4 regions of the Streptomyces sp. NPDC030143 genome follow, and region 2 is predicted to be linked to each of the others. Evidence: riboswitches for the same ligand, from Rfam matches in the RefSeq annotation. Region 2 holds a riboswitch; each other region holds the start of a gene.
The links. Region 2 has a riboswitch for cyclic di-AMP ahead of ACZ4YY_RS08350 (M23 family metallopeptidase). Riboswitches for the same ligand answer to the same signal wherever they lie in the genome.

Region 1: linked by a shared signal. The riboswitch ahead of ACZ4YY_RS33465 (M23 family metallopeptidase) and the one ahead of ACZ4YY_RS08350 (M23 family metallopeptidase) in region 2 are both predicted to bind cyclic di-AMP.
Region 3: linked by a shared signal. The riboswitch ahead of ACZ4YY_RS19450 (C40 family peptidase) and the one ahead of ACZ4YY_RS08350 (M23 family metallopeptidase) in region 2 are both predicted to bind cyclic di-AMP.
Region 4: linked by a shared signal. The riboswitch ahead of ACZ4YY_RS28325 (M23 family metallopeptidase) and the one ahead of ACZ4YY_RS08350 (M23 family metallopeptidase) in region 2 are both predicted to bind cyclic di-AMP.

Annotation. Positions count from the first base shown of each region.
Region 1 covers NZ_JBVIAY010000031.1:6,036-13,513, forward strand. Annotated here, with positions in the region: gene ACZ4YY_RS33460 (alpha-galactosidase) at 1-1,476, shown strand, start outside; cyclic di-AMP (ydaO/yuaA leader) riboswitch at 1,783-1,941, shown strand; gene ACZ4YY_RS33465 (M23 family metallopeptidase) at 1,946-2,971, shown strand; gene ACZ4YY_RS33470 (SGNH/GDSL hydrolase family protein) at 3,314-4,099, shown strand; gene ACZ4YY_RS33475 (SIMPL domain-containing protein) at 4,600-5,340, shown strand; gene ACZ4YY_RS33480 (TetR/AcrR family transcriptional regulator) at 5,363-5,962, opposite strand; gene ACZ4YY_RS33485 (MBL fold metallo-hydrolase) at 6,352-7,478, shown strand, end outside.
Region 2 covers NZ_JBVIAY010000004.1:582-8,059, reverse strand. Annotated here, with positions in the region: gene ACZ4YY_RS08390 (DeoR/GlpR family DNA-binding transcription regulator) at 1-506, shown strand, start outside; gene ACZ4YY_RS08385 (TIR domain-containing protein) at 815-1,174, shown strand; gene ACZ4YY_RS08380 (NUDIX domain-containing protein) at 1,171-1,908, shown strand; gene ACZ4YY_RS08375 (ASCH domain-containing protein) at 1,919-2,314, shown strand; gene ACZ4YY_RS08370 (GTP cyclohydrolase II) at 2,322-2,975, opposite strand; gene ACZ4YY_RS08365 (MarR family winged helix-turn-helix transcriptional regulator) at 3,252-3,776, opposite strand; gene ACZ4YY_RS08360 (dihydrofolate reductase family protein) at 3,845-5,008, shown strand; tRNA gene ACZ4YY_RS08355 (tRNA-Met) at 5,057-5,130, shown strand; cyclic di-AMP (ydaO/yuaA leader) riboswitch at 5,538-5,695, shown strand; gene ACZ4YY_RS08350 (M23 family metallopeptidase) at 5,705-6,727, shown strand; gene ACZ4YY_RS08345 (aldo/keto reductase) at 6,921-7,478, shown strand, end outside.
Region 3 covers NZ_JBVIAY010000010.1:153,025-160,502, forward strand. Annotated here, with positions in the region: gene ACZ4YY_RS19425 (ATP-binding protein) at 160-1,452, shown strand; gene ACZ4YY_RS19430 (LuxR C-terminal-related transcriptional regulator) at 1,449-2,195, shown strand; gene ACZ4YY_RS19435 (C40 family peptidase) at 2,230-3,306, opposite strand; gene ACZ4YY_RS19440 (hypothetical protein) at 3,783-4,136, shown strand; gene ACZ4YY_RS19445 (hypothetical protein) at 4,114-4,284, opposite strand; gene ACZ4YY_RS19450 (C40 family peptidase) at 4,812-5,993, opposite strand; cyclic di-AMP (ydaO/yuaA leader) riboswitch at 6,002-6,162, opposite strand; gene pcrA (DNA helicase PcrA) at 6,394-7,478, shown strand, end outside.
Region 4 covers NZ_JBVIAY010000019.1:148,293-155,770, forward strand. Annotated here, with positions in the region: gene ACZ4YY_RS28310 (bifunctional acetate--CoA ligase family protein/GNAT family N-acetyltransferase) at 1-2,011, opposite strand, end outside; gene ACZ4YY_RS28315 (HPr family phosphocarrier protein) at 2,191-2,472, shown strand; gene ACZ4YY_RS28320 (GntR family transcriptional regulator) at 2,852-3,544, opposite strand; gene ACZ4YY_RS28325 (M23 family metallopeptidase) at 3,747-4,502, opposite strand; cyclic di-AMP (ydaO/yuaA leader) riboswitch at 4,516-4,683, opposite strand; gene ACZ4YY_RS28330 (M16 family metallopeptidase) at 5,178-6,566, opposite strand; gene ACZ4YY_RS28335 (M16 family metallopeptidase) at 6,563-7,478, opposite strand, start outside.

The DNA.
Region 1 (7,478 bases), on a different contig from region 2:
TGGGTCGCCCTGGACACCGACGCGAGCGAGGAACGCGGCGAGGTCTACGGCTGCGCCCTCGGCTGGTCGGGCTCCTGGCGGATCGCCGTGGCCCAACTCCCCGACGCACGCGTGCAGATCACCGGCGGCGCCGGTCACGACGACTCGGGTCTGCTGACGCTGGCGTCGGGGGAGTCCTTCAGCACGCCCCTCTTCGCCGGCCTGTGGACCGACGGCGGCTTCGGCGGCGCGAGCCGTGCCTGGCACGCCTACCAGCGCGCGTACGTCGTCCCGGACGCCGAGCGGGACCGGCCGGTGCTGTTCAACTCGTGGGAGGCCACCTACTTCGACATCTCCGAGGAGCAGCAGGCGTCGCTCGCCCGGCGCGCCGCGGCCATCGGCGTCGAACTGTTCGTGGTGGACGACGGCTGGTTCGGGGCGCGCACCGGCGACCACGCCGGGCTCGGTGACTGGACGCCGAACCCCGACCGCTTCCCGAACGGCCTCAGGCCGCTCGCCGACCAGGTGCACGCCCTCGGCATGCAGTTCGGCATCTGGGTCGAGCCGGAAATGGTCAATCCGGACAGCGAGCTCTACCGGGCGCACCCCGACTGGGTGCAGTTCCAACCCGGTCGAAAGCGGACGGAACTGCGCAATCAGCTCGTGCTGAACCTCGCTCGCGAGGACGTCCAGGAATACCTCTGGGGGCAGCTCGACACGCTCTTGTCCAGTGCGCCCGTCGACTACGTCAAGTGGGACTTCAACCGCTGCTTCACCGACGCCGGCTGGCCGGACGACGCCTACCCGCAGCGGCTGTGGACCGACCACGTGCGGGCCCTGTACAAGCTGCTGGACCGGCTGCGGGCGGCCCACCCCGGCGTGGCCTTCGAGTCCTGCTCGGGCGGCGGCGGGCGGATCGACCTCGGGGTCCTGGGCCGCACGGACCAGGTGTGGACCTCCGACAACACCGACCCCCTGGACCGGCTCGCCATCCAGCACGGTTTCACCCAGATCCACCCCGCGCGGGTCATGGCCGCCTGGGTCACCGACAGCCCCAACACGCAGCTCAACGGCCGGGTCAGCTCGCTTCGCTTCCGGTTCGTCAGCGCCATGGCGGGTGTGCTCGGGGTCGGCGGTGACCTCTCCGAGTGGACCGAGGAGGAGCTCGCCGAGGCGCGGCGGTGGGTGGAGCTCTACAAGGAGATCCGGCCCGTCGTGCAGCGGGGCGACCTCTACCGGCTGCGGCCCCCGGAGGGCGGGCTGAGCGCGGTGCAGTACGTGCGCGGGGACGAGAGTGTCGTCCTCGCCTGGCTCCAGGCGCAGCGGTTCGGTGAGCCGGTCCCGGCGCTGCGGCTGCGCGGACTCGACCCGACGGCGTCGTACGAATGCCGCGAAACGGGCGAAGTGCACCGAGGGGCGGTGCTGCTGCACCACGGCTTGCGCACCGGTCTGCGCGGTGACCTTGATGCGGCAGTTCTCCGACTGCGCCGCATCTGAGAGTTCTGTCCGAATTAGATTCATCAGTCCAACTCGCTCCACATTGCGGGAACCTGGAGAGGTGTCACGTGAGGAGCGTCATATTCGTGACCGTGCGTCGCGCGTCATGTTCACGTAATTCTGGCGCTTTTCATGGATGTTCGGTGAAAGGCGGGCCTATCGGTGCACGGAGCGTGACAGGGGATTCCCCCTGAGGCTCACGAGAAACGCGCCTCGCGTGCAACCTTCGCTTGTCCCTGTGCGTCGTGGTCGCTTACGTTCCAGTCCACTCCGGACGGACGCCGAATCCTGCCGCCGCCCGGAGCCCGCATTCACCCACCCGTGCACGGCAGGAGCGGGGGACCCACAGGCAGAACCGCCTGTCCCGGTCTCCGGAACAGGCTTGGGGTAAAGCCGCGCCTCGGCGTGGCCGGACATCTCCAGTCCGCACCCGACAGCTCACCTCGCAGGCGCCGGAGAGGAATCCGCCATGCCCGCGAAGGGTAAGCACCGCCGTCCCAAGACCCAGCGCCTCACCCGCTCCATCGCCGTCGCCGGAACCGGTGGCGCGGCGCTCGCCCTTCCGCTGATGGGCGCCTCCGGTGCTCAGGCCGCACCGGCGAAGTCGGCGGCCCAGTCGGTTTCCTCGGTGTCCGAAAAGACCGTTCAGTCCGTTCCGGTCGGGCAGCCGACCGCCGCCGCCGAGTTGAAGACCGCGGCGGGCACCCGGACCTACACGGTGCGGGCCGGCGACTACCTCTCGAAGATCGCGGACGAGCAGGACGTCAACGGCGGCTGGCAGAGGCTGTACGCGGACAACCGTGAGGCCGTCGGCGAGGACCCGTCCCTGATCCACCCGGGTCTGAGGCTGTCCATCGGCAAGAAGGCCGCGACCGGCTCCGGCACGTCCTCGTCCGGTTCCTCCTCGAAGTCCTCCCAGTCGTCGTCGAAGCCGTCGAAGTCGTCGACCTCCTCGTCGTCCTCGTCGTCCTCGTCGTCCTCGTCGTCGTCCTCCAAGGCCTCGGAGTCCTCCTCCAAGTCCTCCGCGTCGAAGACCTCGACCACGCAGACGTCCGACAGCGCGGGATCGGGCGCGAGCACGGCCGCCGGGTACGTCGCGCCGGTGGCGGGCGCCACCGTCGGCACCCCGTACCGCATGTCCGGCAGCATGTGGTCCAGCGGCTACCACACCGGTGTCGACTTCGTCGTCCCGACCGGCACCTCCCTCAAGGCGGTCGGTGCGGGCACGGTCGTCTCCGCGGGCTGGGGCGGCGCGTACGGCAACCAGGTCGTCATCAGGCTCAACGACGGCTACTACGCCCAGTACGCCCACCTCTCGCAGCTGTCCGTCTCGGCCGGACAGACCGTGAGCGCCGGCCAGCAGGTCGGCCTCTCCGGTGCCACCGGCAACGTGACCGGCCCGCACCTGCACTTCGAGATCCGCACCACGCCGAACTACGGCTCGGACGTCGACCCGGTCGCCTTCCTCCGCTCGCACGGCGTCTCGGTCGGCTGACCTCCCGCTCGACCCCCTGCCCGACACGCCGCCGAAGGCCGGACCCCGATCACGGGTCCGGCCTTCGGCGTCCCCGCCCGCCGGTTCCGGGCGCGTCTGCCCGTTCGTGGCCGTTTCCTCCATGGTCGTTCCACTGCGTTCACGTGGCAGATCCGCCCAGCGGATTCCGGGTGTGGTCGCTGGATCGACGCCGCTGACGGGAGGGTCTTGTCCCGGATTGGCAAATTCTTTAGGAGTGGCTTATCTCACCGCCCGTCAACCCCCGCTACGGTCGCGTAGGTCACATTCCAGGGTGAATCATGAACCGCTGTGGCAGACGATTCGAAGAATGACAGCAGTCCAGTGATCGGGTCGTACGTGGCGGTGGGGGACAGCTTCACCGAGGGCGTCGGCGACCCCGGCCCCGACGGGGCGTTCGTCGGCTGGGCCGACCGGTTCGCGGTCCTGCTCGCGGACCGGCGTCCCGAAGGCGACTTCCGGTACTCGAACCTGGCGGTGCGCGGCAAGCTGCTCGACCAGATCATGGCCGACCAGCTGCCCAAGGCGGTGGAGCTCGCGCCCGACCTCGTTTCCTTCTGCGCGGGCGGCAACGACATCCTGCGGCCCGGCACCGACCCCGACGAGGTCGCCGAACGCTTCGAGCGGGCGATCGCCGCGTTGACCGCCTCGGCCGGCACGGTCATGGTGACGACCGGCTTCGACACCCGTGGCGTCCCCGTGCTCAAGCATCTGCGCGGCAAGATCGCCACCTACAACGGGCACGTCCGGGCCGTCGCCGACCGCTACGGCTGCCCCGTGCTCGACCTGTGGTCCCTCAAGTCGGTCCAGGACCGCCGGGCCTGGGACCACGACCGGCTCCACCTCTCACCCGAAGGTCACACGCGCGTGGCGCTGCGCGCCGGGCAGGTCCTCGGCCTGGAGGTGCCGGCCGATCCCGAGCAGGCCTGGCCGCCGCTCCCGCCGCGCGGCACCCTCGAGGTCCGGCGCGACGACGTGCACTGGGCTCGCGAGTACCTGGTGCCGTGGATCGGCCGCCGTCTGCGCGGAGAGTCCTCGGGCGACCACGTGACCGCCAAGGGCACCTTGTCCCCCGACGACATCAAGATGCGGATCGCCTCGGTGGCCTGACGGGGTGCCGCCGCCCGGGGCGGGGTGTCGCGGGCACCCCGCCCCGGAGGACGGGCTGACGGGGCTGCCGCTCGGGGGCCGGATGCAGGGCGGGCGTCCACGGGACGGCCGTCGGGGCTGCCGCTCCGCAGGGCGGGGCGCCGGGGGGCTGTCGCCGGGCAGGTGCGCTCGGGGTCGCCGTCCGGCGAGGCGCGCTCGGGTCGCCGTCCGCGGCGGGGCACTCGGCGGTGCCGTCCGGCGACGGGCGCTCGGTGCCGCCGCCGGGCGGGTGTCCGGGGCGGCTGCGGCGGTGGTGCGCGGTGGGTTGGGCGGTGGTGCGCGGTAGGTGCGGCGGTGTCCTCATGGCCGTCCCGGTGCCGCCGTGGCCGTGGCCGCCGTCGCTCCACCGGCCAGGTGACCGCGCGGGAGTGGTGCGCGCGAGCCGCCCCGGGCGGGTGCTGGGATGGGCGTACGTCGTCCTCCAGCACCCGAAGGGGCGGTCCCGAATGTTCCGTCGCCGTATGCCCGTCGCCGCCGTCGTCGTGACGCTCCTCGCGCTCGGACCGTCGGCGGTCGCCGCGCCCGCGTCGGCTGCCGCGCCCGCCTCTGCCGTGCCGAGCCCCGCCGCCGCGCCGAGTCCCGGCACCGTCTCCGTGACCGGTGAGGGCGGTGCGAGCGCCGACCCCGACCTCGCGGTCGTCGGGGCCGGGGTGGAGACCCTCGCCGCCACTCCGCAGTCCGCTCTGGAGGCGCAGGGCAGGGCCGTCGAGGCCCTGCTCGCCGCGGTGCGCGGGCAGGGTGTCGCCGAGCGGGACGTCCGTACCGAGAGCGTCTCCCTCAACCCCGTCCACGACCACGCGGAGGGCACCTCCCGTCTGAAGGGCTACCAGGCCGCGCAGTCCTTCTCCGTGAAGGTCCGTGAGGTGGACCGCACCGGCGCCGTCCTCCAGGCGCTCACCGACGCCACCGGCGAGTCGGGCCGCATCACCTCCGTCGCCTTCGAACTGTCCGACCCGGCCCCGCTCCAGGCCCGCGCCCGCGAGGCCGCGCACGAGGACGCCCACGCCAGGGCCGCACAGTACGCCCGCCTGAGCGGCCACCGGCTCGGCCGGCTGGTCTCCCTCGCCGAGGGTGCCACCGGGTACCTGCGCCCCGCGCCGGTCACAGCGGAGGCGTCGGCCGCGGCCGCCGACGGCGTGCCCGTGGCTCCGGGCGTCATCCGGGCGACGGCGACGGTGACGGCGGTGTACGAACTGGTCTGAGACATCCGCCCCGCGCGGGCCGTCAGCGCTCCGGGGCGGCCGACGTCCGCGCGTCGAGCGAGAGTTCGCGGGCCACTGCCTCGTCGACCCACTCCCGGGCCCGCGCCCGGGACACCCCGCCCTCGTAGGACGTCAGCTGTACGGCGAGTCCGTCGAGCAGGGCCGTCAGACGCAGCGCCGCGCCGGAGGGGTCCGCGCACCGGAACTCGCCCGCGGCCACGCCCTCCGTGATCACCTCGGTGAGTGCCGCCTTCCACTGCCGGTCGAGGTCGCGGGCGACCTCCCGCAGGGCGGGCTCGCGCAGCGACACCGCCCAGCCCTCGATCCACAGCCGCCAGCCCTTGGCCTGGCCGGTGGGCGCGTACCAGCGCACGGCCGACCGCAGTCGCCGAAGCGCCGTCGTCCGGCGACCGAGCAGCTTGCGCAGCTGCGCGAGGTCGTCCTCGGCGGCGTACGCGAACGCGGCGGCGACGAGTTTCTCCTTGGTGGAGAAGTGATAGAGCACCAGCGCGTTGCTCACACCGAGCGTCGCGGCCACGTCGGCGATCCTGACCGCCGCCACGCCCCGCGCCTCGATCTGCCCGATGGCGGCCCGCAGCAGCTCCTCGCGTCGCTCGGCCACGCTCAACCGCACCCTTGTCACGCCGTCACCCTAGTCCGTAGGCCAGGGCACCGCCGAGCACGCCTTTCGGCCCGACGCCACCACCGGCCCCGGCCAGGACACCGACGCCGGGGCCGAGGCCGGGCAGTCCGTAGGCCCACGGATCGCGGCGGTGACGTCGCCGGTCCGGGCGAGGGACGGCAAGGGGGCGCCCATGCGGACTCCTCGACCGGAACCGACGCCGATCAGCGGGACGGTCACGGAACGTCGGCACCGGATGACGGTTCAGCGCCGAGAGCCGCGCGCCACCGTGTCGACGCCGCCCCGGCCGCCCGTGCGGCCGGGGCGGTCCGGTGTTGTCGGAGGAGCCGACCATAATGGGAATCCACAGCGACTCCCCTGGAGGTACCGTGGCCGGCTTCCGTTCCCCGAGCCCCGGGCTCCGTGCACTGCGGCCCGAGGCCTTCGGCGCGGACCCGAGCGGTGAGCGCCTGGCGCGCATCCGCAGATCGCCCCACTTCAAGGACGGGGTCTTCCAGAACCCCGGCGGACCGGCGCGCACCCGTCCCTCCGGTTCGGCGCTCGACTTCGCGAAGGTCTTCTTCGACAAGGACTCCCGCCCCCGCCGCGCCCCCTCGGGCACCGTGCCGGTGCACGCCACCACCCTCGCCGACCTCGCCAGGCCCCCGGCCACGGGCCTGCGCCTGACGTGGATGGGCCACTCCAGCGTCCTCGCCGAGATCGACGGACGGCGGGTGCTGTTCGACCCGGTCTGGGGCGAGCGCTGCTCCCCCTTCCCCTTCGCGGGCCCCAAGCGGCTGCACCCGGTCCCGCTCCCACTGGCCGCGCTGGGCCCGGTCGACGTCGTCGTCGTCTCGCACGACCACTACGACCACCTCGACATGCCCACGATCAAGCAACTGGCGGGCACGGACACGGTGTTCGCGGTGCCGCTCGGCGTCGGCGCGCACCTGGAGCACTGGGGCGTGGCCGGGGACCGGCTGCGCGAGCTCGACTGGCACGAGGAGACCGAGGTGGCGGGGCTGACGCTCACCGCCACCCCGGCCCGCCACTTCTGCGGGCGCGGCCTGCGCAACACCCAGCACACCCTGTGGGCGTCCTGGGTCGTCGCCGGCGCCGAGCACCGCGTCTACCACAGCGGCGACACCGGCTACTTCGACGGCTTCGAGGACATCGGCGCCGCGCACGGCCCGTTCGACGCGACGATGATCCAGATCGGCGCGTACTCCGACTTCTGGCCCGACATCCACATGACCCCCGCCCAGGGGCTCCGGGCCCACCTCGACCTCCAGGGCGGCGAGCCGCACGGCGTGCTGCTGCCGATCCACTGGGGCACCTTCAACCTCGCCACGCACGCGTGGGCGGAGCCGGGGGAGTGGACGAAGGACGTGGCGGACGAGGCCGGGCAGGCCGTCGCCTCGCCGCGCCCCGGAGAGCCGTTCGAGCCCGCGGGCAAGCTCCCCGCGGACGCGTGGTGGCGGGCGGTGTCCGCCCCGCTCGCCCACCCGTGGCGACG
Region 2 (7,478 bases):
CGCGCGTCCTGCTCGACGCCGGGACGACGACCGTGCACGTGGCCGAACACCTGGCAGCACGCGGCCCGCTGACCGTCGCGACGCTCAGTCTCCAGGCGGCTGTACGACTGGCCGACCGGCCCGGGATCGAGCTGCTGGTCGTCGGCGGGCGGTCCCGGCCGGGGGAGCGGTCGCTGGTGGGGCCGCTGGCGCTGCGCACGGTGGAGTCCCTCGCCTTCGACGTGTTCGTGATGTCCATCGGCGGAGTGCACGCCGCGCACGGCTGGTCGGAGTTCTCCCTGGACGACGCCGCCGTCAAGCAGGCCGGCCTCCGGCAGGCGACCCGTACGGTCGCCGTGGCCGATGCCACCAAGCTCGGTGTGCGCGCCTTCAGCCGGGTCGCTCCGCTCGACGCCGTGGACACCTTCGTCACCGACTCCGCCGCAGCCGACCCCGCCACCCATCCGGGCGGCCCGCCGACCCTGGAGGCCCTGCGCGAGGCGGGCGTGGGGACGGTCCTCGCGTGAGCAACCGCCGGGTCCGGCGGCCCGCCGTGAGCCGCCCTTCGGGTCCGGCGGCCCGCCTGAGCCACCCGCCGTCCAGGGGCCACCTGCGCCGCCCTCCGGATCGGGCGGCCGCCCGAGCCACTCACTCCCTGAGCCATTCACCCCCGTGAGCCTTACAACCTGAGCCGACCGCCTGAGCCATTCACTCCGTGAGCTGTACGACCGCCTGAGCCTTTCACCCCGTGAGCTGTACGACCGCCTGGCCCGCCCGCCCCCGAGCCTCACCACCGCCTGAGCACCAGGAGACCCCTGTGTCCCATCCACCCCTGATGATCCTCGTCGCCGGTCCGTACCGTTCGGGTACCGGCGACGACCCCCCGAAGCTCGCCGCGAACGTCCGCGCGATGAACGAGACCGCCCTCGAACTCTTCCGTGCCGGGCACCTGCCCGTCACCGGCGAGGCGCTGGCGCTCCCGCTGCTGGAGACGGCCGGGTGCACCGGCCCCGACGACCCGCTCTTCGAGGAGCTCTTCCATCCCGTCGCCGAACGCCTGCTCGACCGCTGCGACGCGGTCCTGCGCGTCGGCGGGCCCTCGGCGGGCGCCGACCGGATGGTGGCGCGGGCCCGGGCGCAGGGCAAGGACGTCTACTCCGCGCTTGCCGACGTACCGGACGGCGGCCGGCGATGACCGGGCACAGCGAACGGCGGGCGGACGCCGGGGAGGCGGTGCCGCCCCGCCCGGGCATCGACGTCCCCGACCCCCGCGGCCGTACCGGGCTCGACCTCCAGGGCCGGGACCTGACCGGAAACCCCCGCGTCCGGATCCGTGACGTCGAGGTCCTCGCCTGCGACTGGTCGGTGCTGCGGCGGACCACCTTCGACTACCGGCACACCGACGGCCACTGGAGCCGCGAGCGGCGCGAGACGTACGACCGGGGCGACGGCGCGACCGTCCTGCTGTACGACATCGACCGGCGTACGGTCCTGCTGACCCGTCAGTTCCGGCTGCCGGCCTACGTCAACGGGCACCCCGACGGCATGCTGTTGGAGACGGCGGCCGGGCTGCTGGACGGCGACGACCCGCAGGCGGCGATCCGCCGTGAGGCCGAGGAGGAGACCGGCCGGACCGTCCACGAGGTCGAGCACGTCTTCGACGCCTACATGAGCCCCGGTTCGGTCACCGAGCGGCTGAGCTTCTTCGCCGCCCCCTACGACGGCTCGGAGCCCGGCGCGGACCGGGCGGGCGTGGCCGACGAGGGCGAGGACATCACCGTCGTGGAACTGCCCTTCACCGAGGCGCTCGACCTCGTCCGCGGCGGTGTGATCGCCGACGCGAAGACCGTCATGCTGCTCCAGTGGGCCGCGCTCGACGGCCCGTTCCGAACGACCGACCACCGAACCGGCACGCGAACCGAGAAGTGAGGAGACGGCCATGTGGCCACGGGTCAACGGCATGCGGGCGATGGAGCTCGGCTCCCCGGACGAGATGCGCGTCCGGTTGAACTCCCTCGTCCTGGCCGGCAGGAAGAGGGCCACGACGGGTCTCCTCGCGGAGTACGTGGAGGAGACGGAGGGCCTGGAGTACGTCGGTGAGCGCCTCGCCCTCCTGGACGGCGACGGCTCATTCGTCGCCACCCTGGAGGTGACCGGCGTGGAGCGGACCACCTTCGCCGGGGTCACCTGGGAACACGCGGCGGCCGAGGGCGAGGGCGACGCCGACCTGGAGGAGTGGCGGGCGGGTCACCGACGTTTCTGGAGCACCGAGGGCGTACCGGTCGGGGACGACACGCCCGTGGTGTGCATAGCGTTCCGGGTGGTGGACGCCTGAGCGGGCGTCAGCCCACACTGAGCTCCGTGAGGTCCCCCAGCGGCAGGGTGTGCTGCGTCTGGAGGACCTTCGCCCGCAGGTAGCGGACGTTGTGCGGGGTGGTGAAGACGCCGGTCGGCACCCGGTCGCGGACGTCGATGCCCAACGAGCGCAGTTGCTCCGCCTTGTCGGGGTTGTTGGACAGCAGGTCCAGGCCGGTGATGCCCAGGGCGCGCAGCATCTGGGCGGCGGCCGTGTAGTCGCGGGCGTCCTCCGGCAGGCCGAGGGCGGCGTTCGCCTCGTAGGTGTCGAGACCCTGGTCCTGGAGGGCGTACGCGTCGAGCTTGTTGTACAGGCCGATGCCCCGGCCCTCCTGGCGCAGGTAGAGCAGGACGCCGCCGCGGTCGGCTATGCGCTCGACCGCCTCGCGCAACTGGGGCCCGCAGTCGCAGCGGGCGGAACCGAAGACGTCACCGGTCAGGCACTCGGAGTGCAGCCGGACCAGGGGGACGCTGCCGGGGACGGTAGCGGAAGCGGGATCGCCGAGGACGACGGCGACGTGCTCCTGACCGTCGGTCAGGCCGTGGAAGGTGACGAGTTCGGCGTCGACAGAGTAGCCGTCGTCGAAGCGCAGCGGTACCCGGACGCGGGCACGCGGGGTGGCGGCGATGGTGTCGGGCATGCGGGTTCTCCGGGTCCGGTCAGGGAGTCATCTGCTTCAAAACTGAAGCAGATCTACGGGTCGAGACCTTACCTCATGCTTTAATTTTGAAGCAATGGAGTTGTGTCCCGGCTCACACTCCGGTCCGGCTCACGCGCTTCGGCCCGGCTGCCGCCTCAGCAGGGCTCACGCTTCGGCCCGGCTCACGCTTCGGCGCGGGTCATTACGGATCGGCGCGGCTCACGCTCCGGCCCGGCTCATGGTGGTGGGGCGGGGCTCATTGCGGTTCGGCGGGGCTCACGAGGGCGAGCACGGAGGTGACGAGCGGCGCAGCCACGGCACGCCGCCCTCGGGGGCGGCCCCCGCGTCGTCCCCCTGCAGGCCCTGCGCGACGCTCGTGCAGATCTCCTCCAACTGGCCCACCTGCTCCGGCGTCAGCCGGTCGAAGAGGGCGGCGCGGACGGTCTCGACATGGCCGGGCGCCGTCCGTTCCAGCACCCTCGTGCCCGCCTCCGTCAGGGCCGCGACGCTGCCGCGCTTGTCCCAGCGGCAGTTCTCGCGCCGCACCAGCCCGTCCTTCTCCAGCCGGGTGACCGCGTACGTCAGCCGGCTGCGGGTGATCTTCAGCCGCTCCGCGAGGTCGGTCATGCGCAGGCGCCGTTCCGCGACCTCGGAGAGGTTGGCCAGGATGGAGTAGTACAGGTGTGGCATGCCGGCCTCCTGCTGGAGCTGCCGGTCGATCGCGTCCTCCAGGAGCAGGGAGGCGGCGACGTACGCGCGCCAGGCGCGCTGCTCCTCGGGAGTGAGCCAGCGGGTCGTCATGCGACCAGTGTAGGTTTGCTTCAAACTTGAACCAAGACCCTGTCGGACCGAGCCCGGAGACCGCGCCGATGCCGTTCCCGTACGTCCTGCTGTCCGCCGCCGTCTCCCTCGACGGCTACCTCGACGACACCGGCCCCGAGCGCCTGCTGCTCTCCAGCCCCGCCGATTTCGACCGGGTCGACGAGGTCCGCGCCTCGGTCGACGCCATCCTGGTCGGCGCCGGCACGATCCGCGCCGACAACCCCCGTCTGCTGGTGAACTCGTCCGAGCGACGGGCCGCCCGGGTCGCCGCCGGGCAGCCGGAGTACCCGCTCAAGGTCACGGTGAGCGGCTCGGGGGAGCTGGACCCGCGGGCGCGGTTCTGGCACACGGGCGGGGAGAAGGTCCTCTACACGACGGACCGGGGCGCCGGACGGGCCGCCTCGCTGGGGCTGGGAGCCGACATCGTCCCCCTCGGTGCCGACGTCGGCTGGCGTGCGCTCCTGCGTCACCTCCACGACGTACGGGGTGTACGGCGGCTCATGGTCGAGGGCGGCGGCACCATCCACACCCAGCTGCTGAGGGAAGGCCTCGCCGACGAGCTCCAGCTCGTCCTGGCCCCTCTCTTCGTGGGCGACCCGGACGCGCCCCGGCTCTTCGGCCCCGGCGGGTACCAGGGCGGACGCCTGCGGCTCGTCGAGACCCGCCGCATCGAGGACGTCGTCCTCATGCGCTACGAGCCCACCGGGCCGGGCACCGGACGCGTCGCGTCCGCCGCCGACCGGCACTGGCTGGCCCTGGCCTGCGAGCTGGCGGCCGCCTGCCCGCCGTCGGAGACCGCGTTCAGCGTGGGCGCGGTGGTGGTGGCCGCCGACGGGACGGAGCTGGCGCGCGGCCACTCCCGCGAGGCCGGCGACCCCGTCGTCCACGCCGAGGAGGCGGCCCTCGCGAAGATCGACCCGGCCGACCCGCGGCTGGCCACGGCCACCGTGTACAGCAGCCTGGAACCCTGCGCCCGTCGGTCCTCCCGGCCCGCCCCCTGTGCCCGGCTCATCCTGGAGGCCGGGGTGCGCCGGGTCGTGACCGCCTGGCGGGAGCCGGACACCTTCGTGACCGCGGCCGACGGCACCGGTCTGCTGGCCGCGGAAGGCGTCGACGTCGTGGTGCTCCCGGAGTACGAGGACCTGGCCAAGGCCCCGAACCTCCACCTCCGGGTGGAGGGCCGTCCACCCCGGGAAACCCCGTTCGAATAACCGTTGTACTTCGGGTCCCGCGCATGGCGTACACTGGTGTCATACCGACGCGGGGTGGAGCAGCTCGGTAGCTCGCTGGGCTCATAACCCAGAGGTCGCAGGTTCAAATCCTGTCCCCGCTACTGAAAGCCGAGGGCCGGAATCCGATCAGGATTCCGGCCCTCGGTGTGTTTCCCCCAGGTCCTCCCGGTTCTCCGATTTCCCTCGGTTCCCCTCGGTTTCTCCCCGGTTGTCCCCGAATCCGCCTCGTCGCGTCTGTCGCGGTTTTCCACGTCTCCTCTGGCGCCTGTCGTCACGTTTCGTGAGCGCGCGAGCGCCCAGCGCATAACAACTGAGTCACCATCACAACCGGAGGGTTGGCCCCCGCGTCCCCCGCGGCGGCCAACTCGCCCGTTTTTCACCGCTCCTGCGCCGAAAGTCCAGGCCAAAAATGTTGTTGATCAAGCGGAACAGCTTGGAAACCAGCCCTCGGGTCTATTAACGTTCGATAACGCAGCGCGGTCGTCCCAGCCGTCACAAGAGGCGGCTCCGTGCGCACGCGCCGAATCCCGTAAGGGAACCGGGGAACCACCACCTTGGGGTGAATCACGCGGAATCCGCCGTGTAACAACGGTCGGTATACGCGCGTAGGAGACCTTCCCGCTCCGAACCCGTCAGCTAACCCGGTAGGCGACGGAAGGAAAGGAGCACGCCCGCGTGGCGTCCAACCCGCCTGCCCCAGAAGCCCCCATCGCGCCCAGCCAGACCTTCGGTTACGGCGGCTACCGCACCGACGAGGGCCCCTGGGAGGAATGGAACCCCACCGCGGAGTCCATTCGCCCGGTACGCGGCCGGCACCGCGTCGCCAAGCAGCGCGGCGGACTCGCCCGCAGCTCCACCGTTCTCGGCGTCGGCGTCATAGCCGCCGTCGGCGCGGGCGGCATGGCCAGTGCCAACACCGGCAAGCCGCCGGTCTCCATCTCCATGCCGGACCTCCCCTCCGTGGGTTCCCTGATCTCGGACGACAACACACCCGAGGAGACGGCACCCGCCCTCGCGAGCTTCGGCACCACCGTCGCGGCCGACGACACCGTCGAGAGCGCCGCCGACGCCGGCGAGACCCTGCGCAGCCGCATCATGGCCCAGGCCGAGTCGCAGCAGACCCAGCTGGAGGCAAAGGCCCAGGCCGCCGCCGAGGCCGCCGCGGCCAAGGCGGAGGCCGACGCGGCCGCCAAGGCCAAGCAGGAGGCGGAGGCCGAGGCCGCCGCCGCGAAGAAGAAGGCCGCCGAGGAGGCCGCGAAGAAGGCCGAGGCCGAGCGCCTGGCCGCGCTCGCCAAGCAGTACACGCTGCCGACCTCCTCGTACACCATCACCTCGACGTTCGGTCAGGCCGGCGCCTACTGGTCCTCCGGCTACCACACCGGCCTCGACTTCGCCGCCCCCACCGGCACCCTGCTCAAGGCCGTCCACAGCGGCACGATCACCTCCGCAGGGTGGGACGGGTCGTACGGGTACAAGACCGTGCTCACCCTCGACGACGGCACCGAGATCTGGTACGCCCACCAGTCCTCCATCAGCGTCAGCGTCGGCCAGAAGGTCTCCACCGGTGAGGTCATCGGCCGCGTCGGCGCCACCGGCAACGTCACGGGCGCCCACCTCCACATGGAGGTGCACCCGGGCGGCAGCTCCTCCGGCATCGACCCGGCGGCCTGGCTGCGCGGCAAGGGGCTCAGCATCTGAGCCCGCTGGGACCCTGACGGCGTCAGGGCCCGAAGATCCGACAGCGTAAGGGCCCCAAACCCCGAGGCCCCACCCCTGAGGTCCCGTACCTCCCCTGACGTCCGGGGACCGGTGAGGTGGTTTCCCGGACGGTTGCGAACCGTTGGCCGGAGGCGCGGAATACCCGCCTCCGGCCGCGGTGTTGAGGAGAAGCATGACTTCTCTTCGCAAGCTCGGTTCCTCGGGGCTCGAGGTCTTCCCGCTCGCCCTCGGCGGCAACGTCTTCGGCTGGACCGCCGACGAGACGGCCTCCTTCGCGGTGCTGGACGCCTACACCGCCGCCGGCGGCAACTTCCTCGACACCGCCGACTCCTACTCGGCGTGGGTCGACGGCAACAGCGGCGGCGAGTCCGAGACCCTCATCGGCAAGTGGGTCAAGGCCCGCGGCAACCGCGACGACGTCGTCATCGCCACCAAGGTCAGCCAGCACCCCGACTTCCAGGGCCTGACCGCCGCCAACATCAAGGCCGCCGCGGACGCCTCCCTGCGCCGCCTCGACACCGACCGCATCGACCTCTACTACACCCACTTCGACAAGCCCGAGGTGCCCGTCGAGGAGATCATCGGCGCGCTCGACGACCTGGTGAAGGCGGGCAAGGTGCGGCACATCGCCGCCTCCAACATCTCGCCCCAACGCCTGCGTGCCTCCCTGGAGTTCTCCGACCGTGAGGGCCTCGCCCGGTACGTGGCGCTCCAGCCGCACTACAATCTC
Region 3 (7,478 bases), on a different contig from region 2:
GACGCCCCGGCGGCAGTCGGAACGACCCTGGTCGGACCCTGATATCGGCCCTGAGCCCGGGCCGGGGAGGCGTTCGACCTGCGAGACCGTCGAAGATCAGGGGCGTCTCGGGGGCGAACCCTGATGCTCGGGTCGAGCCGCCGTGTGACCATCAATGGCATGCCGGAAGCCGCAGCAGCGCCACTCGTCGAACCGCGGCCTCCGCGCAAGCTCTACCGCAGCAGCGACGGACGTTGGCTGGGTGGCGTGGCGCGGGGGCTCGCCGGGCATCTCGGGCTGCCCGTCATCTGGGTGCGGCTCGTCTTCGTCGGCCTGTTCCTGGCGGACGGCCTCGGCGCCCTGCTCTACGCGGCCTTCTGGTTCTTCGTGCCGCTGGGCATCGGCGGTGTGGGCGGGCAGAAGCCCCCGTCCCTCGTCGTCACCGAGACCGCGCCCGACGGCCGCCGCAAACTCGTCGCCCGCAGACCGGACAAGGGCCAGATCGTCGCCCTGCTCCTCATGGTCGTCGTCGCCATGGTCTTCGTGGGCAATGTGAACCTGGGCGGCGGCGCCAAGGCGTACCTCCTGCCCGCCGTCCTCGTCGGTGCGGGCGTCGCCCTCGTCTGGCGCCAGGCGGACAACGCCCGTCGCGCCCGCTGGGTCGAGGCCGGCCGCCGGCGCCGTACGCTCACGCTGCTGCGGGCGGGCGGCGGTGTCCTGCTGGTCACCGCCGGCGTCTCCGGCATCTTCGTCCTGCAGGGCTCGGCCGCACATCTCGGTTCGGTGCTCCAGGCGGCCCTCGCCGTCCTGGTCGGCATCACGCTGCTCGCCGGGCCGTATCTGGTCCGGATGACGCAGGACCTCTCCGAGGAGCGCCTCATGCGCATCCGCGCCCAGGAGCGCGCGGAGGTCGCGGCGCACGTCCACGACTCGGTGTTGCACACCCTCACCCTGATCCAGCGCAACGCGGAGAACGCCGGCGAGGTGCGCCGCCTCGCCCGCGCTCAGGAGCGCGACCTGCGCACCTGGCTGTACAAGCCGGAGGGCACCGGCAAGGACGAGGCCGACGAGCCGACCACCCTGGCCGACGCGGTCCGGCGCAACGCGGCCGAGGTCGAGGACAAGCACGGCGTCCCCATCGAAGTGGTGGTGGTCGGTGACTGCCCGCTCGACGAGCGGGTGGTGGCGCAGATGCAGGCCGCGCGCGAGGCGATGGTGAACGCCGCCAAGTACGGTGGCGAGGGCGGTGCCGTACAGGTCTACGCCGAGGTCGAGGGAAGGACGGTCTTCGTGTCGGTCCGGGACCGCGGTCCCGGTTTCGACCTCGACTCGATACCCGCCGACCGCATGGGCGTCAGAGAATCGATCATCGGCCGCATGGAGCGCAACGGCGGCACGGCGCGCCTGCGGGCGGTGCCGGGCGGCGGCACGGAGGTCGAGCTGGAGATGGAGAGGGCGGAGAAGACGTCATGAGTGACCCGACCGAGACGAACGCGGCGGCGGGAGCGGCGGAGGCCGCCGAGCCGGCGCGGACCACCGGCGAGAGCACGGGCGGGCGCCACGTGCGCGTGGTCCTCGTCGACGACCACCGCATGTTCCGTACGGGGGTCCAGGCCGAGATCGGCCGGACCGAGGAGACCGGCGTCGAGGTCGTGGGCGAGGCGGCGGACGTCGACCAGGCGGTCACCGTCATCACCGCGACCCGGCCCGAGGTGGTACTCCTCGACGTCCACCTCCCGGGCGGAGGCGGGGTCGAAGTGCTGCGCCGCTGTGCTCCGTTGATGGGCGACCCCGAGCGGCCTGTGCGGTTCCTCGCGCTGTCCGTCTCGGACGCGGCGGAGGACGTGATCGGAGTGATCCGCGGCGGTGCCCGCGGATACGTCACCAAGACGATCACCGGCACCGACCTGGTCGACTCCGTCTTCCGTGTGCAGGAGGGCGACGCCGTCTTCTCGCCGCGGCTCGCCGGGTTCGTCCTCGACGCCTTCGCCTCCACCGACGCCCCGCCGGTCGACGAGGACCTCGACCGTCTCACGCAGCGCGAGCGGGAGGTTCTGCGCCTCATCGCCCGTGGCTACGCCTACAAGGAGATAGCCAAGCAGTTGTTCATCTCGGTGAAGACGGTCGAGTCCCACGTCTCGGCGGTCCTCAGGAAGCTCCAGCTGTCCAACCGGCACGAGCTGACGCGGTGGGCGACGGCGCGACGGCTGGTGTGACGATCGGGGCGGCGCGGTCACTCCCCGCCGGCCCTCACACCACCCGGGTGGCGCCCGCGTAGGGCATCTCGTCCAGCGGCGCCACGCGGACCGGGGCCGAGGGGTTGGGGGCGTGGATCATGCGGCCGCCACCGACGTAGATGCCCACGTGGGTGATGCCGGAGTAGAAGAACACCAGGTCACCGGGGAGGAGTTCGGAGCGGGAGATGCGGCGGCCGGCGTCGATCTGGGAGTAGGTCGTGCGCGGCAGCGAGATGCCGGCGGAGCGGTACGCCGCCAGGACCAGGCCCGAGCAGTCGAAGGCGTTCGGTCCGGTCGCCCCCCACACATAGGGGCTGCCGAGCTTGGAGTAGGCGTAGGAGACGGCCGCCGCGGCGCGCGAGCTGGGCGCCTGTGCGGAGGTGCTGCCGGGTGCGGTGAGGTGGCTGCGGGGGCCGGTCGCGGCGCGGGAGGCGCGGGTGGCCGTCCCGGTGCCCGTGTCCGCGGTGAGCCGGGCCCGTTCCCCGGCCGTCAGCCGGGACAGCAGACGGCGGGCCGCGTCGAGCTTGCCGGTGATCGTCGTCTTGTGCCGCTTCAGCTCCGCCTGTCGGGCTCTGAGCGAGGTCACCTCGATGCGGGCGGCGCCGCGCAGTTGCTCGACCTCCCGCAGTTGCTTGCGCACGCGGGCGACGGTGCCCGACTGACGGTGGCCCGCGCGTTCGGCGAAGGCGGCGTTGTCGAGGTACTGGTCGGGGTCGTCGGAGAGCGCGAGCTGCATCGCGGAGTCGAGGCCTCCGCTGCGGTACTGTGCGGCGGCCATGGACCCCAGCTCCTCGCGTGCCGTGGTGAGCCGGGCCTCCTTGCGAGCGGCCTCGTCCTGGAGGGCCTTCAGCCGTTGCTCGGCCGCCGTCGCCTTCTCCTTCGCGCCGTTGTACTTCTCGGTGGCGGCCTCGGCCTCCTGGTACAGCTTGTCCACCTTGGCCTTCACCTGCGCCGGTGTGGGTTTCGGCTCGGCGTGTCCGATCCCGTCGAACGCCGTCGCGCCCGCCGCGCCGGCGAGGGCGATGGTCAGCGCCGTCCGGGCCGGGTGACTTCCGAGCGAGCGCTGTCGGGGCTTGCGGTGCGCTGCCACGTGGGACTGCACGTCCTTTCGTACGACCGCCTCGTCGGTTCGGCCGTCCGGGGCAGGGCGGGACCCGTGCCCGCCGTGGGGAGCGGACGGACGTACGGCCGCGGGGAGCGGCTGACGGGGCCGGCGGCGGTCCCGCACAGGGAGTGGGCCCGCCGCCGGACCTCGGCGGTGGTGTCCGACTGCCGCCCCTGGTCCGGGCGGCGGTGGGGAGCCGGTCACCTGGGGGAGGACGCTAAGCCCGTCCGTGACACATCGGTAACGGGATGTGCGGAAGTGACAGGGGCGGATTGTCCGGTGACCGTAAGTGGTCAGCGGGAGCGTCCGAGGTCGACGACTTCGCGTGGCGCCCTGACCGATGCGGCCGATCCGGAGCGCGATGAAGCGCGACAGTGCTACGGCACGCACAACTGCACGTGCGTCGCAGAGGCCGGGCCGGTGTCGGGGCGATTCGGGGCGGCTGAATAGCATCCGGACTCATGGGCGTACTCATCCATCTTTTCGTCGGCCTGCACATCATCGGCATCGCCGCCCTGTTGGGCGGCTTCCTCACGCAGATGAAGGCGATGGGCCAGGGCACGGCCCGCTTCGTCCCCGCGATGCTGCACGGCGCGGCGACGATGCTGGTCACCGGCGTCATCCTGGTCGGCCTCAACCAGGCCGACGACCAGGAGGTCAACAACATCAAGATCGGGGTGAAGCTGGCCCTGCTGGTCGTGATCCTCGGCCTCGTCTATGTGAAGCGGGACGACGAGGCGGTGGAGAAACCCCTGTTCGGCCTGGTCGGGCTGCTGACCGCGGCGAACGTCTTCATCGCGGTGCTCTGGACCTGATCGCCGCGCGCGCGGAGCGCGCCGCCCCCGCGGCGACGGCCAGCCGTGCCGCGACCGAGATCCACAGCAGCGCCTGCCCGGGGCCCTTCAGCCACGGGACATCGACGGCGGCGGCGACGGACAGCGTCGCCGCCGCCGTCATGCCCATGGGGAACAACGCGCGGGCGCAGGACAGGGGGCAGGGTTCGGCGGGATGCGCACACCGCCGCCTCGCCCCGTCTGCTCCGCCCCCGCTGCCTCCGCCGACCTCTGCCTCCTCCGCCCCTCCGCTCCGTCCGCCCATGACTTCCGTCCCCGCGGACGGGTCTGCCGGTCGGCGGCCACCGGCCTCACCCCGGCCAGGGGAACCGGCACACGGGCGCGGACGGCGGAGGGGCGGAGGGACGGCCTGTCGGACAGGACAGGCGGACGGCCTGCGGACACGACGGGCGGACGGCCTTCGGTCGCAGCAGAGGGACGGCCTTCGGGCACGGCGGGCGGACCTGGCTCCCGGACCGACCGGCGGCCAACCGGCGGATCCGACCCGGGGACAACCGGCAGAACACTTGCGAACAACCGGCCAACCCAACCGGCGGATCCGACCCGGGGACAACCGGCAGACACCTGCGAGCAACCGGCCAACCCAACCGGCGGACAACCGGCGGACAGAACCGGCGGCACCGGCCGGAGGTTTCCTCAGGCCGGGCGCACCACGCTGTGGATCGCCGACTCGCCGTCGTAGTAGATCGACTCCTCGCGGACGTACGTGCCGGGCTTCGGGGCGTGGATCATCATCCCGTTGCCGATGTAGATGCCGACGTGGGTGACGTCGTCGTAGAAGAAGACCAGGTCACCGGGCTGGGCGTTGGCCAGGGAGACCGTCGTGCCGGCGTTCACCTGGTCGTAGGTGGTGCGCGGGAGGGTGACGCCGGCGGCCTTCCAGGCGGCCTGGGTGAGGCCGGAGCAGTCGTAGGACTCGGGGCCGGTGGCACCCCAGACGTACGGCTTGCCGATCTGCGCGCGGGCGAAGGCGAGCGCCTTCTCGGCCTTGGTGGCGTAGGAGGCGTCCGTGGCCGGGGCGGACGGCGAGGACGACGACGGAACCGAAGGCGACGACGTGTCCGTGCCCGAGGACCCGGCGCTCCCCTGTTGCGCGGCCGCCTGTGCCGCCGCCTGCTGCCGGGCCAGCTCCGCCGCCTTGCGGGCCGCCTCCTCCTGCCGCTGCTTCTCGATCGCCGCCAGCCGAGCCTTCTCCTCGGCGGTCAGCTGCGACAGCAGCTCGCGCGCGGAGCTGAGCTTCTTCTGGACGGTCGCCTTGGCGGTCTTCAGCTCGCTCTGCGACTCGGTGAGCGTCTCGAGGCTCCGGGATGCCTCCTGACGCTTCTTCATCGTCTCCGACTGCTCGGTGACGTAGTCGTCGACCGCGCCCTTCTGGCGTTCGGTCAGCCGCCCCATCAGCTGGGTCTGGTCGAAGTAGTCCTGCGGGGAGTCCGCGAGCAGGAAGGTGGCCGTGTCCGGTGCGGTGGCGCCGGTGCGGTACTGGGCGGCGGCGAAGGAACCGAGCCGCTCCCGTGCGTCGTTGAGCTTCTCGGTGCGCTGCGCGACGTCCTGGAGGAGGGTGTCGACCTGCTTGCGCTGCTTGGTCGTCTTCTCCTTGGCGGCGTTGTACTTCTCGGTCGCCGACTCGGCCTGGCGGTAGAGGTCGCCGACCTTCTTCTCGACCTCCTCCAGGCTCGGCTTGCCGTCGGCGGCGGGCGCGGCGTCGGCCGTCTGGGAGAGCAGGGCCACCGAGGTGAGAGCGGCGGTGGCGAGAGCGGGGGTGCGTATGCCTGCTACGCGCCCCCCGGCGGGGCGCGGCTTGCGGTGCTGCGACGCCAAGGGAGGCGACTCCTTCCGTGCTCCGCCTACCGGGTTAGCTGTCGGGTTCGGGCGGGAAGGGTTGCCCTACGGCCTGCTCCGTCGGGGGAGTGGGCCGATTCACCCCAAGGTCTCGGTGGGTCCCCGGCTCCGGCTCCGCGAGGGGCACCGGACTCGGCGGTGGCCGCGCGGCCCGGCGAGGCTCGCCGGTGGGGGTCGTACGGCCTGCCCGGCACGGTAGCCAACTCGTGTGGCACCTGTGAAGGTTGATGGGTGATATGCCCGATACATTTTCGTGACCTGCGGTAACCGTGTCGCCCAAGGTGTTTTCGGTGTAGCGGACCGTGACGCCCTGGACGGAGGGGGATGTTTTCCGGGACGGCGGCGGGTTGTCAGTGGCGCCCCCTAGACTCGGAGAGCGATGAGCAGCCTCTTTGACGACAGCTTCCTGGCGGACCTCCAGGCCCCTCGCGGGCACGAGGACGAACCCCCGCCGCCGCCCGAGGACGATCACGCTCCGGAGCCGGTTCCGGACGATCTGTTCGGCGGGAAGTTCGACGTGCCCCCGGACCGGGACACCCACTACCGCGACGGCGCCCCGCGCCCGGCGGTCGACGCGGCGGCCCTCCTGGAAGGGCTCAACGACAACCAGCGCGCCGCCGTCGTCCACTCCGACACCCCGCTGCTCATCGTCGCGGGTGCCGGCTCCGGCAAGACGCGGGTGCTCACCCACCGCATCGCCCACCTCCTCGCCGAGCGCCAGGTGCACCCGGGGCAGATCCTCGCGATCACCTTCACCAACAAGGCCGCGGGCGAGATGAGGGAGCGCGTCGAGCAGCTCGTGGGGCCGCGCGCGAACGCGATGTGGGTGATGACCTTCCACAGCGCGTGCGTGCGCATCCTGCGACGCGAGTCGAAGAGGCTCGGCTTCACGTCGTCGTTCTCGATCTACGACGCCGCCGACTCCAAGCGTCTGATGGCCCTGGTCTGCCGCGACCTGGACCTCGACCCCAAGCGCTACCCGCCCAAGTCCTTCAGCGCCAAGATCAGCAACCTGAAGAACGAGCTGATCGACGAGGAGGACTTCGCCGCCCAGGCCACCGACGGCTTCGAGAAGACCCTCGCCCAGGCCTACGCCCTCTACCAGTCGCGGCTGCGCGAGGCCAACGCCCTCGACTTCGACGACCTGATCATGACGACGGTCAACCTGCTGCGCGCGTTCCCCGACGTCGCCGAGCACTACCGCCGCCGCTTCCGGCACGTCCTGGTCGACGAGTACCAGGACACCAACCACGCCCAGTACGCGCTCGTGCGTGAACTCGTCGGCACCGGTGAGCACCCCGTCGACGTACCGCCCAGCGAGGACGACGTCCCGCCGGCCGAGCTGTGCGTCGTCGGTGACGCCGACCAGTCGATCTACGCCTTCCGCGGCGCGACCATCCGCAACATCCTCCAGTTCGAGGAGGACTACCCGGACGCGACGACGATCCTGCTGGAGCAGAACTA
Region 4 (7,478 bases), on a different contig from region 2:
ACTGCGCGTACTTCACGGCCTCGGCGAGGGCACGGACCGCGCGTTCGGCGGCCGGGTAGGCGGGGATGAGGTGGGCGCCCTCCGCGGGGGTCCCGGGGGCGGGGACCGGGGGCGTGCCGGGCTCCTGCGGGATGTTCCGCGCGCGGGGCGCGGTGCTCGTCGCCGCCGACAGGGCCTCGGCGAGACCACCGAGTTCGACGTGGACCACGAGCACCGGCTTGGCGGGGCCGGCCGCCGCGGCCGAGCGCAGCGCCTCCGCCAGTTCCAGGTCGCCTGGGGACGTCTCCCCGATGGCCGGGATCGCCGTGACCACCACCGCGTCGCATGACTCGTCGGACAGGGCGCGCACCAGCGCCGCGTGGAAGTCGTCCGCCGACGCCTCGGTGGTCAGGTCCAGCGGCGGCAGCGGGCGCAGCCCCTCCGACAGACACGCGTCGTAGGTCAGCAGTCCCAGCGACTCGGAGTTGCCGAGGATCGCCACGCGCGCGCCGTGCGGCAGCGGCTGACGGGCGAGCAGCAGGCCCGCGTCCACCAGCTCGGTGATGGTGTCCACGCGGATCACCCCGGCCTGGCGCAGCAGGGCGGAGACCGTCGCGTGCGGCAGCCGGGTCGCGCGGACGGCGTGGCCCTGGGGGGCCGAACCGGCGCCCTGCACCACCACGAGCGGCTTCGCCGCGGCCGTGCGCCGCGCGAGGCGGGTGAACTTGCGCGGGTTGCCGATGGACTCCAGGTACATGAGGGCGACGTCGGTGTCGGGGTCGTCGTACCAGTACTGCAGGACGTCGTTTCCGGAGACGTCGGCGCGGTTGCCGGAGGAGACGAACGTCGACACGCCGGTGACGCCCGTGACGCCTCCGCCGCGGCGGTGCAGCCGGGACAGCAGGGCGACGCCGATGGCGCCGGACTGGGCGAACAGGCCGATCCGGCCGGGCCGCGGCATCTGCGGGGCGAGCGACGCGTTGAGCCGTACCTCGGGGGAGGTGTTGATGATCCCGAAGGCGTTGGGGCCGATGATCCGCATCCCGTACGCGCGTGCCTGCCGCACGAGTTCGCGTTGGCGCTCGCGGCCGTCGGGGCCGCTCTCGGCGTAGCCGGCGGCGAGGACGACGAGCCCCTGGACGCCGTGTTCGCCGCACTCGGTGACGACCTCGGGCACGCGCTCGGCCGGGACGGCGACGACGGCGACGTCGACCGGGCCGGCGATGTCGCGCACCGAACGGTGGGCGGGCACGCCGTCGAGTTCCTCGAAGCCGTCGGGGAACGCCTTGTTCACGGCGTACAGCCGTCCGGTGAAGCCGGCCCCGCGCAGGTTGCCGAGGACGCTGCGGCCGACGCCGCCCGGGGTGCGGCCTGCGCCGACGACGGCGACCGAGCCGGGCACCAGCAGGCGTCGTACCGAGTGGGCCTCGGCGCGTTGTTCCCGCGCGCGCTGCACGGCGAGGGAGCGCTCGGTGGGTTCCAGGTCGAACTCCAGGCGGACGACGCCGTCCTCGAAGCTGCGCTTCTGTGTGTAGCCGGCGTCCGTGAACACCTTGATCATCTTGTTGTTGGCGGGAAGCACCTCGGCGGCGAACCGGCGGATGGCGCGCTCGCGCGCGACGGCGGCGATGTGTTCCAGGAGCGCGGAGGCCACGCCCCGTCCCTGGTGGGCGTCCTGCACGAGGAAGGCGACCTCGGCCTCGTCGGCGGGCGCGGAGGCGGGCAGACCGTCGGCGCCGATGCGGTCATAGCGTACGGTGGCGATGAACTCGCCGCCGACCGTGGCCGCGAGTCCCACCCGGTCCACAAAGTCGTGGTGCGTGAAGCGGTGGACGTCCTTGGCGGACAGGCGCGGGTAGGGCGCGAAGAAGCGGTAGTACTTCGACTCGTCCGAGACCTGCTCGTAGAAGCTGACCAGGCGCTCGGCGTCATCAACGGTGATGGGGCGGATGCGCGCGGTGCCGCCGTCGCGCAGCACCACGTCGGCTTCCCAGTGGGCGGGGTACTCCTGCCGGTCCGGCGCGCTCTGCATGGGCCCCAGAGTACGGCTCGCGTACGACAACGGCGCGAGGCACTCTGTGGAGGACGGAACGCCGGATCGAGGCCGCGATCCGGAAGACCACGGCGGAACGGGACTCAGGTCCGTTCCGGCCGTGCTTCACGTGTGGAACACTGGTCTAGACAACCCTGAACACCGAAGGGCAGCATCACATGGCTGAGCGCCGCGTCAACGTCGGCTGGGCCGAGGGCCTTCACGCCCGCCCCGCTTCCATCTTCGTCCGAGCCGCCACGGCCGCAGGCGTCCCGGTGACGATCGCCAAGGCCGACGGCAATCCCGTCAACGCGGCCTCCATGCTGGCGGTCCTCGGCCTGGGCGCCCAGGGCGGCGAGGAGATCGTCCTCGCCTCCGACGCCGAGGGTGCCGACGCCGCCCTCGACCGTCTGGCGAAGCTGGTCTCCGAGGGCCTCGAGGAGCTTCCCGAGACCGTCTGAGCCGCGCTCGCAGCACGCACGGAGCCGCGTCGCCCTTCCGGGCGGCGCGGCTCCGCCGTCTTCGGGGACGTTCTGCAACGACCGGGCCACTGCTGTCTTCGGGGACCTCGTGGGGGCACTGCCGCCCTCGGGCAATGGTCGCGGCGATGGCGCCTCGGGACTTCGGGGCGACACGGCCGCCTCGGGAAAATCGGTGCGACACGGCCGCCGCCCTGGGGTAAGCGTCGCGGCACTGCTGCCCTCGCGGGATTCTCCGACGCCCGCCGGAAATGCCGTCGACAGGCGGCGGACGCACCGCCGGAGAATTCCGGGGCGCGGAAAAAAGGGCAGCGGAAACGCGCCTCCGTCGAATATCCCTTCTTTGTATACGGCCCTCGTGTTAAAGCCGCGGGCCCGACATGTTGACGACGTGTTGCGAAGTCCTCACACGTTCCGCGCGGTCCGCTCCGGAGAACCGCAGCCGGTGCGCGGAGGTCGCGCGCTCGGTGTGCTGCGCCGTGACCGCCCGCGCGCGCTCGCCGTCGCCGCGCGCCACCGCGTCGACGATCGCGCCGTGCTCCGCCCAGGACTCCACGGGGTCGGCCGGCGCCTGCACCGCGTACATCCAGGCGATCTTGTGGCGCAGTTGGGTGAGGGTCGAGGTCAGGGCGGGACTGCCGGAGGCCTGGGCGAGCGTCTCGTGGAACCAGCCGCCCAGGGAGCGCAGGTCGTCACTGTTGCCCCGCCTGGCACGCTCCTGGCCGAGCCGGACGAGACCCCGCAGGACCTTCAGATGCGCCTCGGTGCGCCGCTGGGCTGCCCGGGCGGCGCCGAGCGGCTCCAGGAGCATGCGCATCTCCAGCAGGTCGGCGGCCTCCAGTTCGGTCGGTTCGGCCACGCACGCGCCCGCGTGCCGCCGCGTCACGACGAAACCCTCCGCCTCCAGCGTGCGCAGGGCCTCGCGGACGGGGACGCGCGAGACGCCGTAGCGGCGGGCGAGGAGTTCCTCGGTGAGGCGGCTGCCGCGCTCGTAGACACCCGCGACGATGTCGTCCCGGATGGCCGTGCACACCGAGTGCGCCGGAATTCGCATGACCGACCTCCGCCTTAATCCCCGTGAAACGTCGACGAATGACGTGTGGTCAGTGATGCTATTGCAATGGGCCGGAATTTCCGATGGCGGGCCGGAATCCATGGATATTTTTTGGACAGGGCCGGGCGTGAAACGGCGAAAGCCCCGGCCGTGCGGGCCGGGGCTGGACGATCTGTCGCCGTGCGTCGTCAGTCGTTCACGATCAGACGTTCACGCCGTGCTTGCGGAGGTAGGCGACGGGGTCGATGTCCGAGCCGTACTCCGCGCTCGTGCGGGCCTCGAAGTGCAGGTGCGGGCCCGTGACGTTGCCGGTGGCGCCCGACAGGCCGATGCGCAGGCCCGGGGTGACCTGCTGGCCCACCGAGACCTCGATGGTCGACAGGTGGCCGTACTGGGTGAAGGTGCCGTCGTTCATCCGGATCACGACCTGGTTGCCGTACGCGCCGCCCCAGCCCGCCTCGACGACGGTGCCGAGCCCGACCGCGCGCACGGTGGTGCCGCTCGCGGCGTGGAAGTCGATGCCGGTGTGGCTGCCGGAGGACCACAGCGAACCGCCGGCGCTGTAGCCGGTGGAGACGTAGGAACCGGTGATCGGCGCCACGAAGGTGTTCAGGCGCTTGCGCTCGGCCTCGCGGGCGGCGCGGGCCCTGGCCTCCCGCTCCTCCTTGACCCTGGCGGCGGCCCGGGCGGCTGCCTCCTTGCGCGCGGCCTCCTCCTGGGCGGCCTGCTTCTGGGCGGCGGCCTGGTCGTCGATCTCGCCGGCGACGGAGTGGCCGATGGTGACGACGGGGGTCAGGCCGGTCTGTTCGGCCGGGGTCTCGGCGGCGAGAGCCGGGGAGGAGGCGACGGTGCCGATGACGCCGGTGGTGGTGAGCGCCGCGATGCCCGCGGCGCGGGCGGTGGTGCGCTTCATCCGGCTGGGACGGCGGTGCTTCCCGGTGGCGCAGGTGAACGCCATGAAGTTGAGTGGTCCTTTCCTTCCCTCTCGCCTACCGGGTTAGCTGACGGGTTCGGAGCAGGAAGGTCTCCTACGGCCACCCTCGCGACACGCGCGGGCGTCCGATTCACCCCAGGGACTGCACAGTTGGGTCCCCGGCTCCCCTGGCTCGCGCCGTACGGGGACTCGGCGATGACTGTCCGGTGCCGCGGGTGCGGCGCAGTGCCCGACGAACAGCCCGGACGACGCTAGACGCGCCCGCTGTCAATCCCCAAACGGAACGCGGGTTTTGTAGCGCATGCCACAGGGCAGACAGGCAGCCTCTCCCCCAATTCGGACATCAGGGGGCCCTGGTGACCGTCTCGTCACCAGGGCCCCTCACGCGTGCGTGCCGCAGCCGGTCCCGGGGCGTGTTCCGAAAGGAGCGCCGCCCGCCCGGAGGGCGGGGCCCGCGGCGTCCGGTGCGGTGCATCGCGAGGCGGAGGGCCGTCCGCGCACCGGGTGTGCGCGGACGATCCCGACCACGCGGCGAGGCGCCGTGCCGGGCGTCGCGGACCGGGCGGGATGTTCGGAACACGCCCTGGAAGGCTCCTGAAGATCTCGCTCGGGCCGCCCGGCCGGCCCCGGATCGCCCGTACCCATCAATCAGGTTGAACCGGGCGAACCGGGCGTGATTCCAAGATTTTCAGCGGACTCCTAGTCGGCCCGGACGACCGTCACCTCGCCGATGCCGAGCGCCTCGACGGGCTCCTTGATCTGTGCGGCGTCACCGACGAGGACGGTGACCAGACGGTCCACCGGGAAGGCGCTCACGGCGGCCGCGGTGGCCTCCACCGTCCCGGTCGCCGCGAGCTGCTGGTACAGCGTCGCCTGGTAGTCGTCGGGCAGGTGCTGCTCGACCTGGTCGGCCAGTGTGGAGGCGACGGCCGCGGCCGTCTCGTACTTCAGCGGCGCCACACCGACGAGGTTCTGCACGGCGACGTCGCGTTCGGCGTCGGTGAGCCCCTCCGCGGCGAGGGTCCGCAGCACCTTCCACAGGTCGTCCAGGGCGGGACCGGTGTTCGGGGTGTCCACGGAACCGCTGATGGCGAGCATCGCGGCACCCGAGCCGTCCGGGGCCGACCGCAGGACCTGCCCGAACGCGCGGACACCGTAGGTGTAGCCCTTCTCCTCGCGCAGGACACGGTCCAGGCGGGAGGTGAGGGTGCCGCCGAGGCAGTAGGTGCCGAGGATCTGCGCGGGCCACACGCGCGCGTGCCGGTCGGGGCCGATACGGCCGATCAGCAGCTGCGTCTGGACGGCGCCGGGACGGTCCACGATGACGACCCGGCCGGTGTCGTCGGCGGTCACCGGCGGGACGGGCCGCGGCCGGGCCGAGGAGCCCGTCCAGGCGCCCAGGGTGTCGCCGAGCAGCGCGCCCAGGTCGACGCCGGTGAGGTCGCCGACGACCACGGCGGTGGCCGTGGCCGGGCGGACGTGCTTCTCGTAGAAGGCCCGTACGGCCGCGGCGTCGATGTTCTCGACGGTCTCCGCGGTGCCCTGGCGCGCACGCGACATGCGCGCGGTGGCCGGGAACAGCTCCTTGTAGAGCTCCTTGGCGGCGCGCCGCGAAGGGTTGGCCAGCTCGTGCGGGATCTCGTCCAGGCGGTTGCGGACGAGGCGCTCGACCTCGCTGTCGGCGAACGCGGGCGCCCTGAGGGCGTCGGCGACCAGGCCGAGGGCCTTGGCGAGGCGGGAGGCGGGGACCTCCAGGCTGATGCGGACGCCGGGGTGGTCGGCGTGTGCGTCGAGAGTGGCGCCGCAGCGCTCCAGCTCGGCGGCGAACTCCTCGGCGGAGTGCTTGTCGGTGCCCTCGGAGAAGGCCCTCGCCATGATCGTGGCCACACCGTCGAGGCCGGCCGGTTCGGCGTCCAGGGGCGCGTCGAGCAGGATCTCTACGGCGACGACCTGCTGGCCGGGGCGGTGGCAGTGCAACACGGTCAGGCCGTTGTCCAGGGTGCCGCGCTCGGGCGCCGGGAACGCCCACGGCCTGGCCTCGCCCGCGTGGGGCTGGGGGTGGAACTCCATCGCGGCGAGCTCGGTCACTGGGCCGCCTCCTCGTTCTCGTCCTGGTCGGCGCCGGCTTCGGGGGCGGTCGGCTCGTAGACGAGGACCGCGCGGTTGTCGGGGCGCAGGCGGGCCTTGGCGACCTCCCGCACCTCCTCGGGGGTGATCTCCAGCACGCGCTGGACGGCGGTGAGGGCGAGCTGCGGGTCGCCGAAGAGCACGGCGTACCGGCACAGTTCGTCGGCGCGGCCGGCGACCGTGCCGAGGCGGTCGAGCCACTCGCGCTCCAGCTGGGCCTGGGCCCGCTCCATCTCCTCGGCGGTGGGGCCCTCCTCGGCGAACCGGGCGAGCTCCTCGTCGATGGCGGTCTCGATGACGGGGACCTCGACATCGCCGGAGGTCTTCACGTCCAGCCAGCCCAGGGAGGGCGCGCCGGCCAGGCGCAGCAGACCGAAACCCGCCGCGACGGCCGTGCGGTCACGGCGGACGAGGCGGTTGTAGAGGCGGGAGGACTCGCCGCCGCCGAGGACGGTGAGCGCCAGGTCGACGGCGTCGCACGCGCGCGTGCCGTCCTCCGGCAGACGGTAGGCGGCCATCAGGGCGCGGGCCGGGACCTCCTCCTCGACGACCTCGCGCAACTGCTCGCCGATGATCTCCGGCAGGGAGCCGTCACGCGGCTCGGGCTTGCCGTCGTGGGAGGGGATGGAGCCGAAGTACTTCTCGATCCAGGCGAGCGTCTGCTCCGGGTCGATGTCGCCGACGACCGACAGGACGGCGTTGTTGGGCGCGTAGTAGGTGCGGAAGAAGGCGCGCGCGTCCTCCAGGGTCGCCGCGTCCAGGTCGGCCATCGAGCCGATCGGCGTGTGGTGGTACGGGTGGCCGTCCGGGTAGGCGAGCGCCGTCAGCTTCTCGAAGGCGGTGCCGTAGGGGACGTTGTCGTAGCGCTGCCGG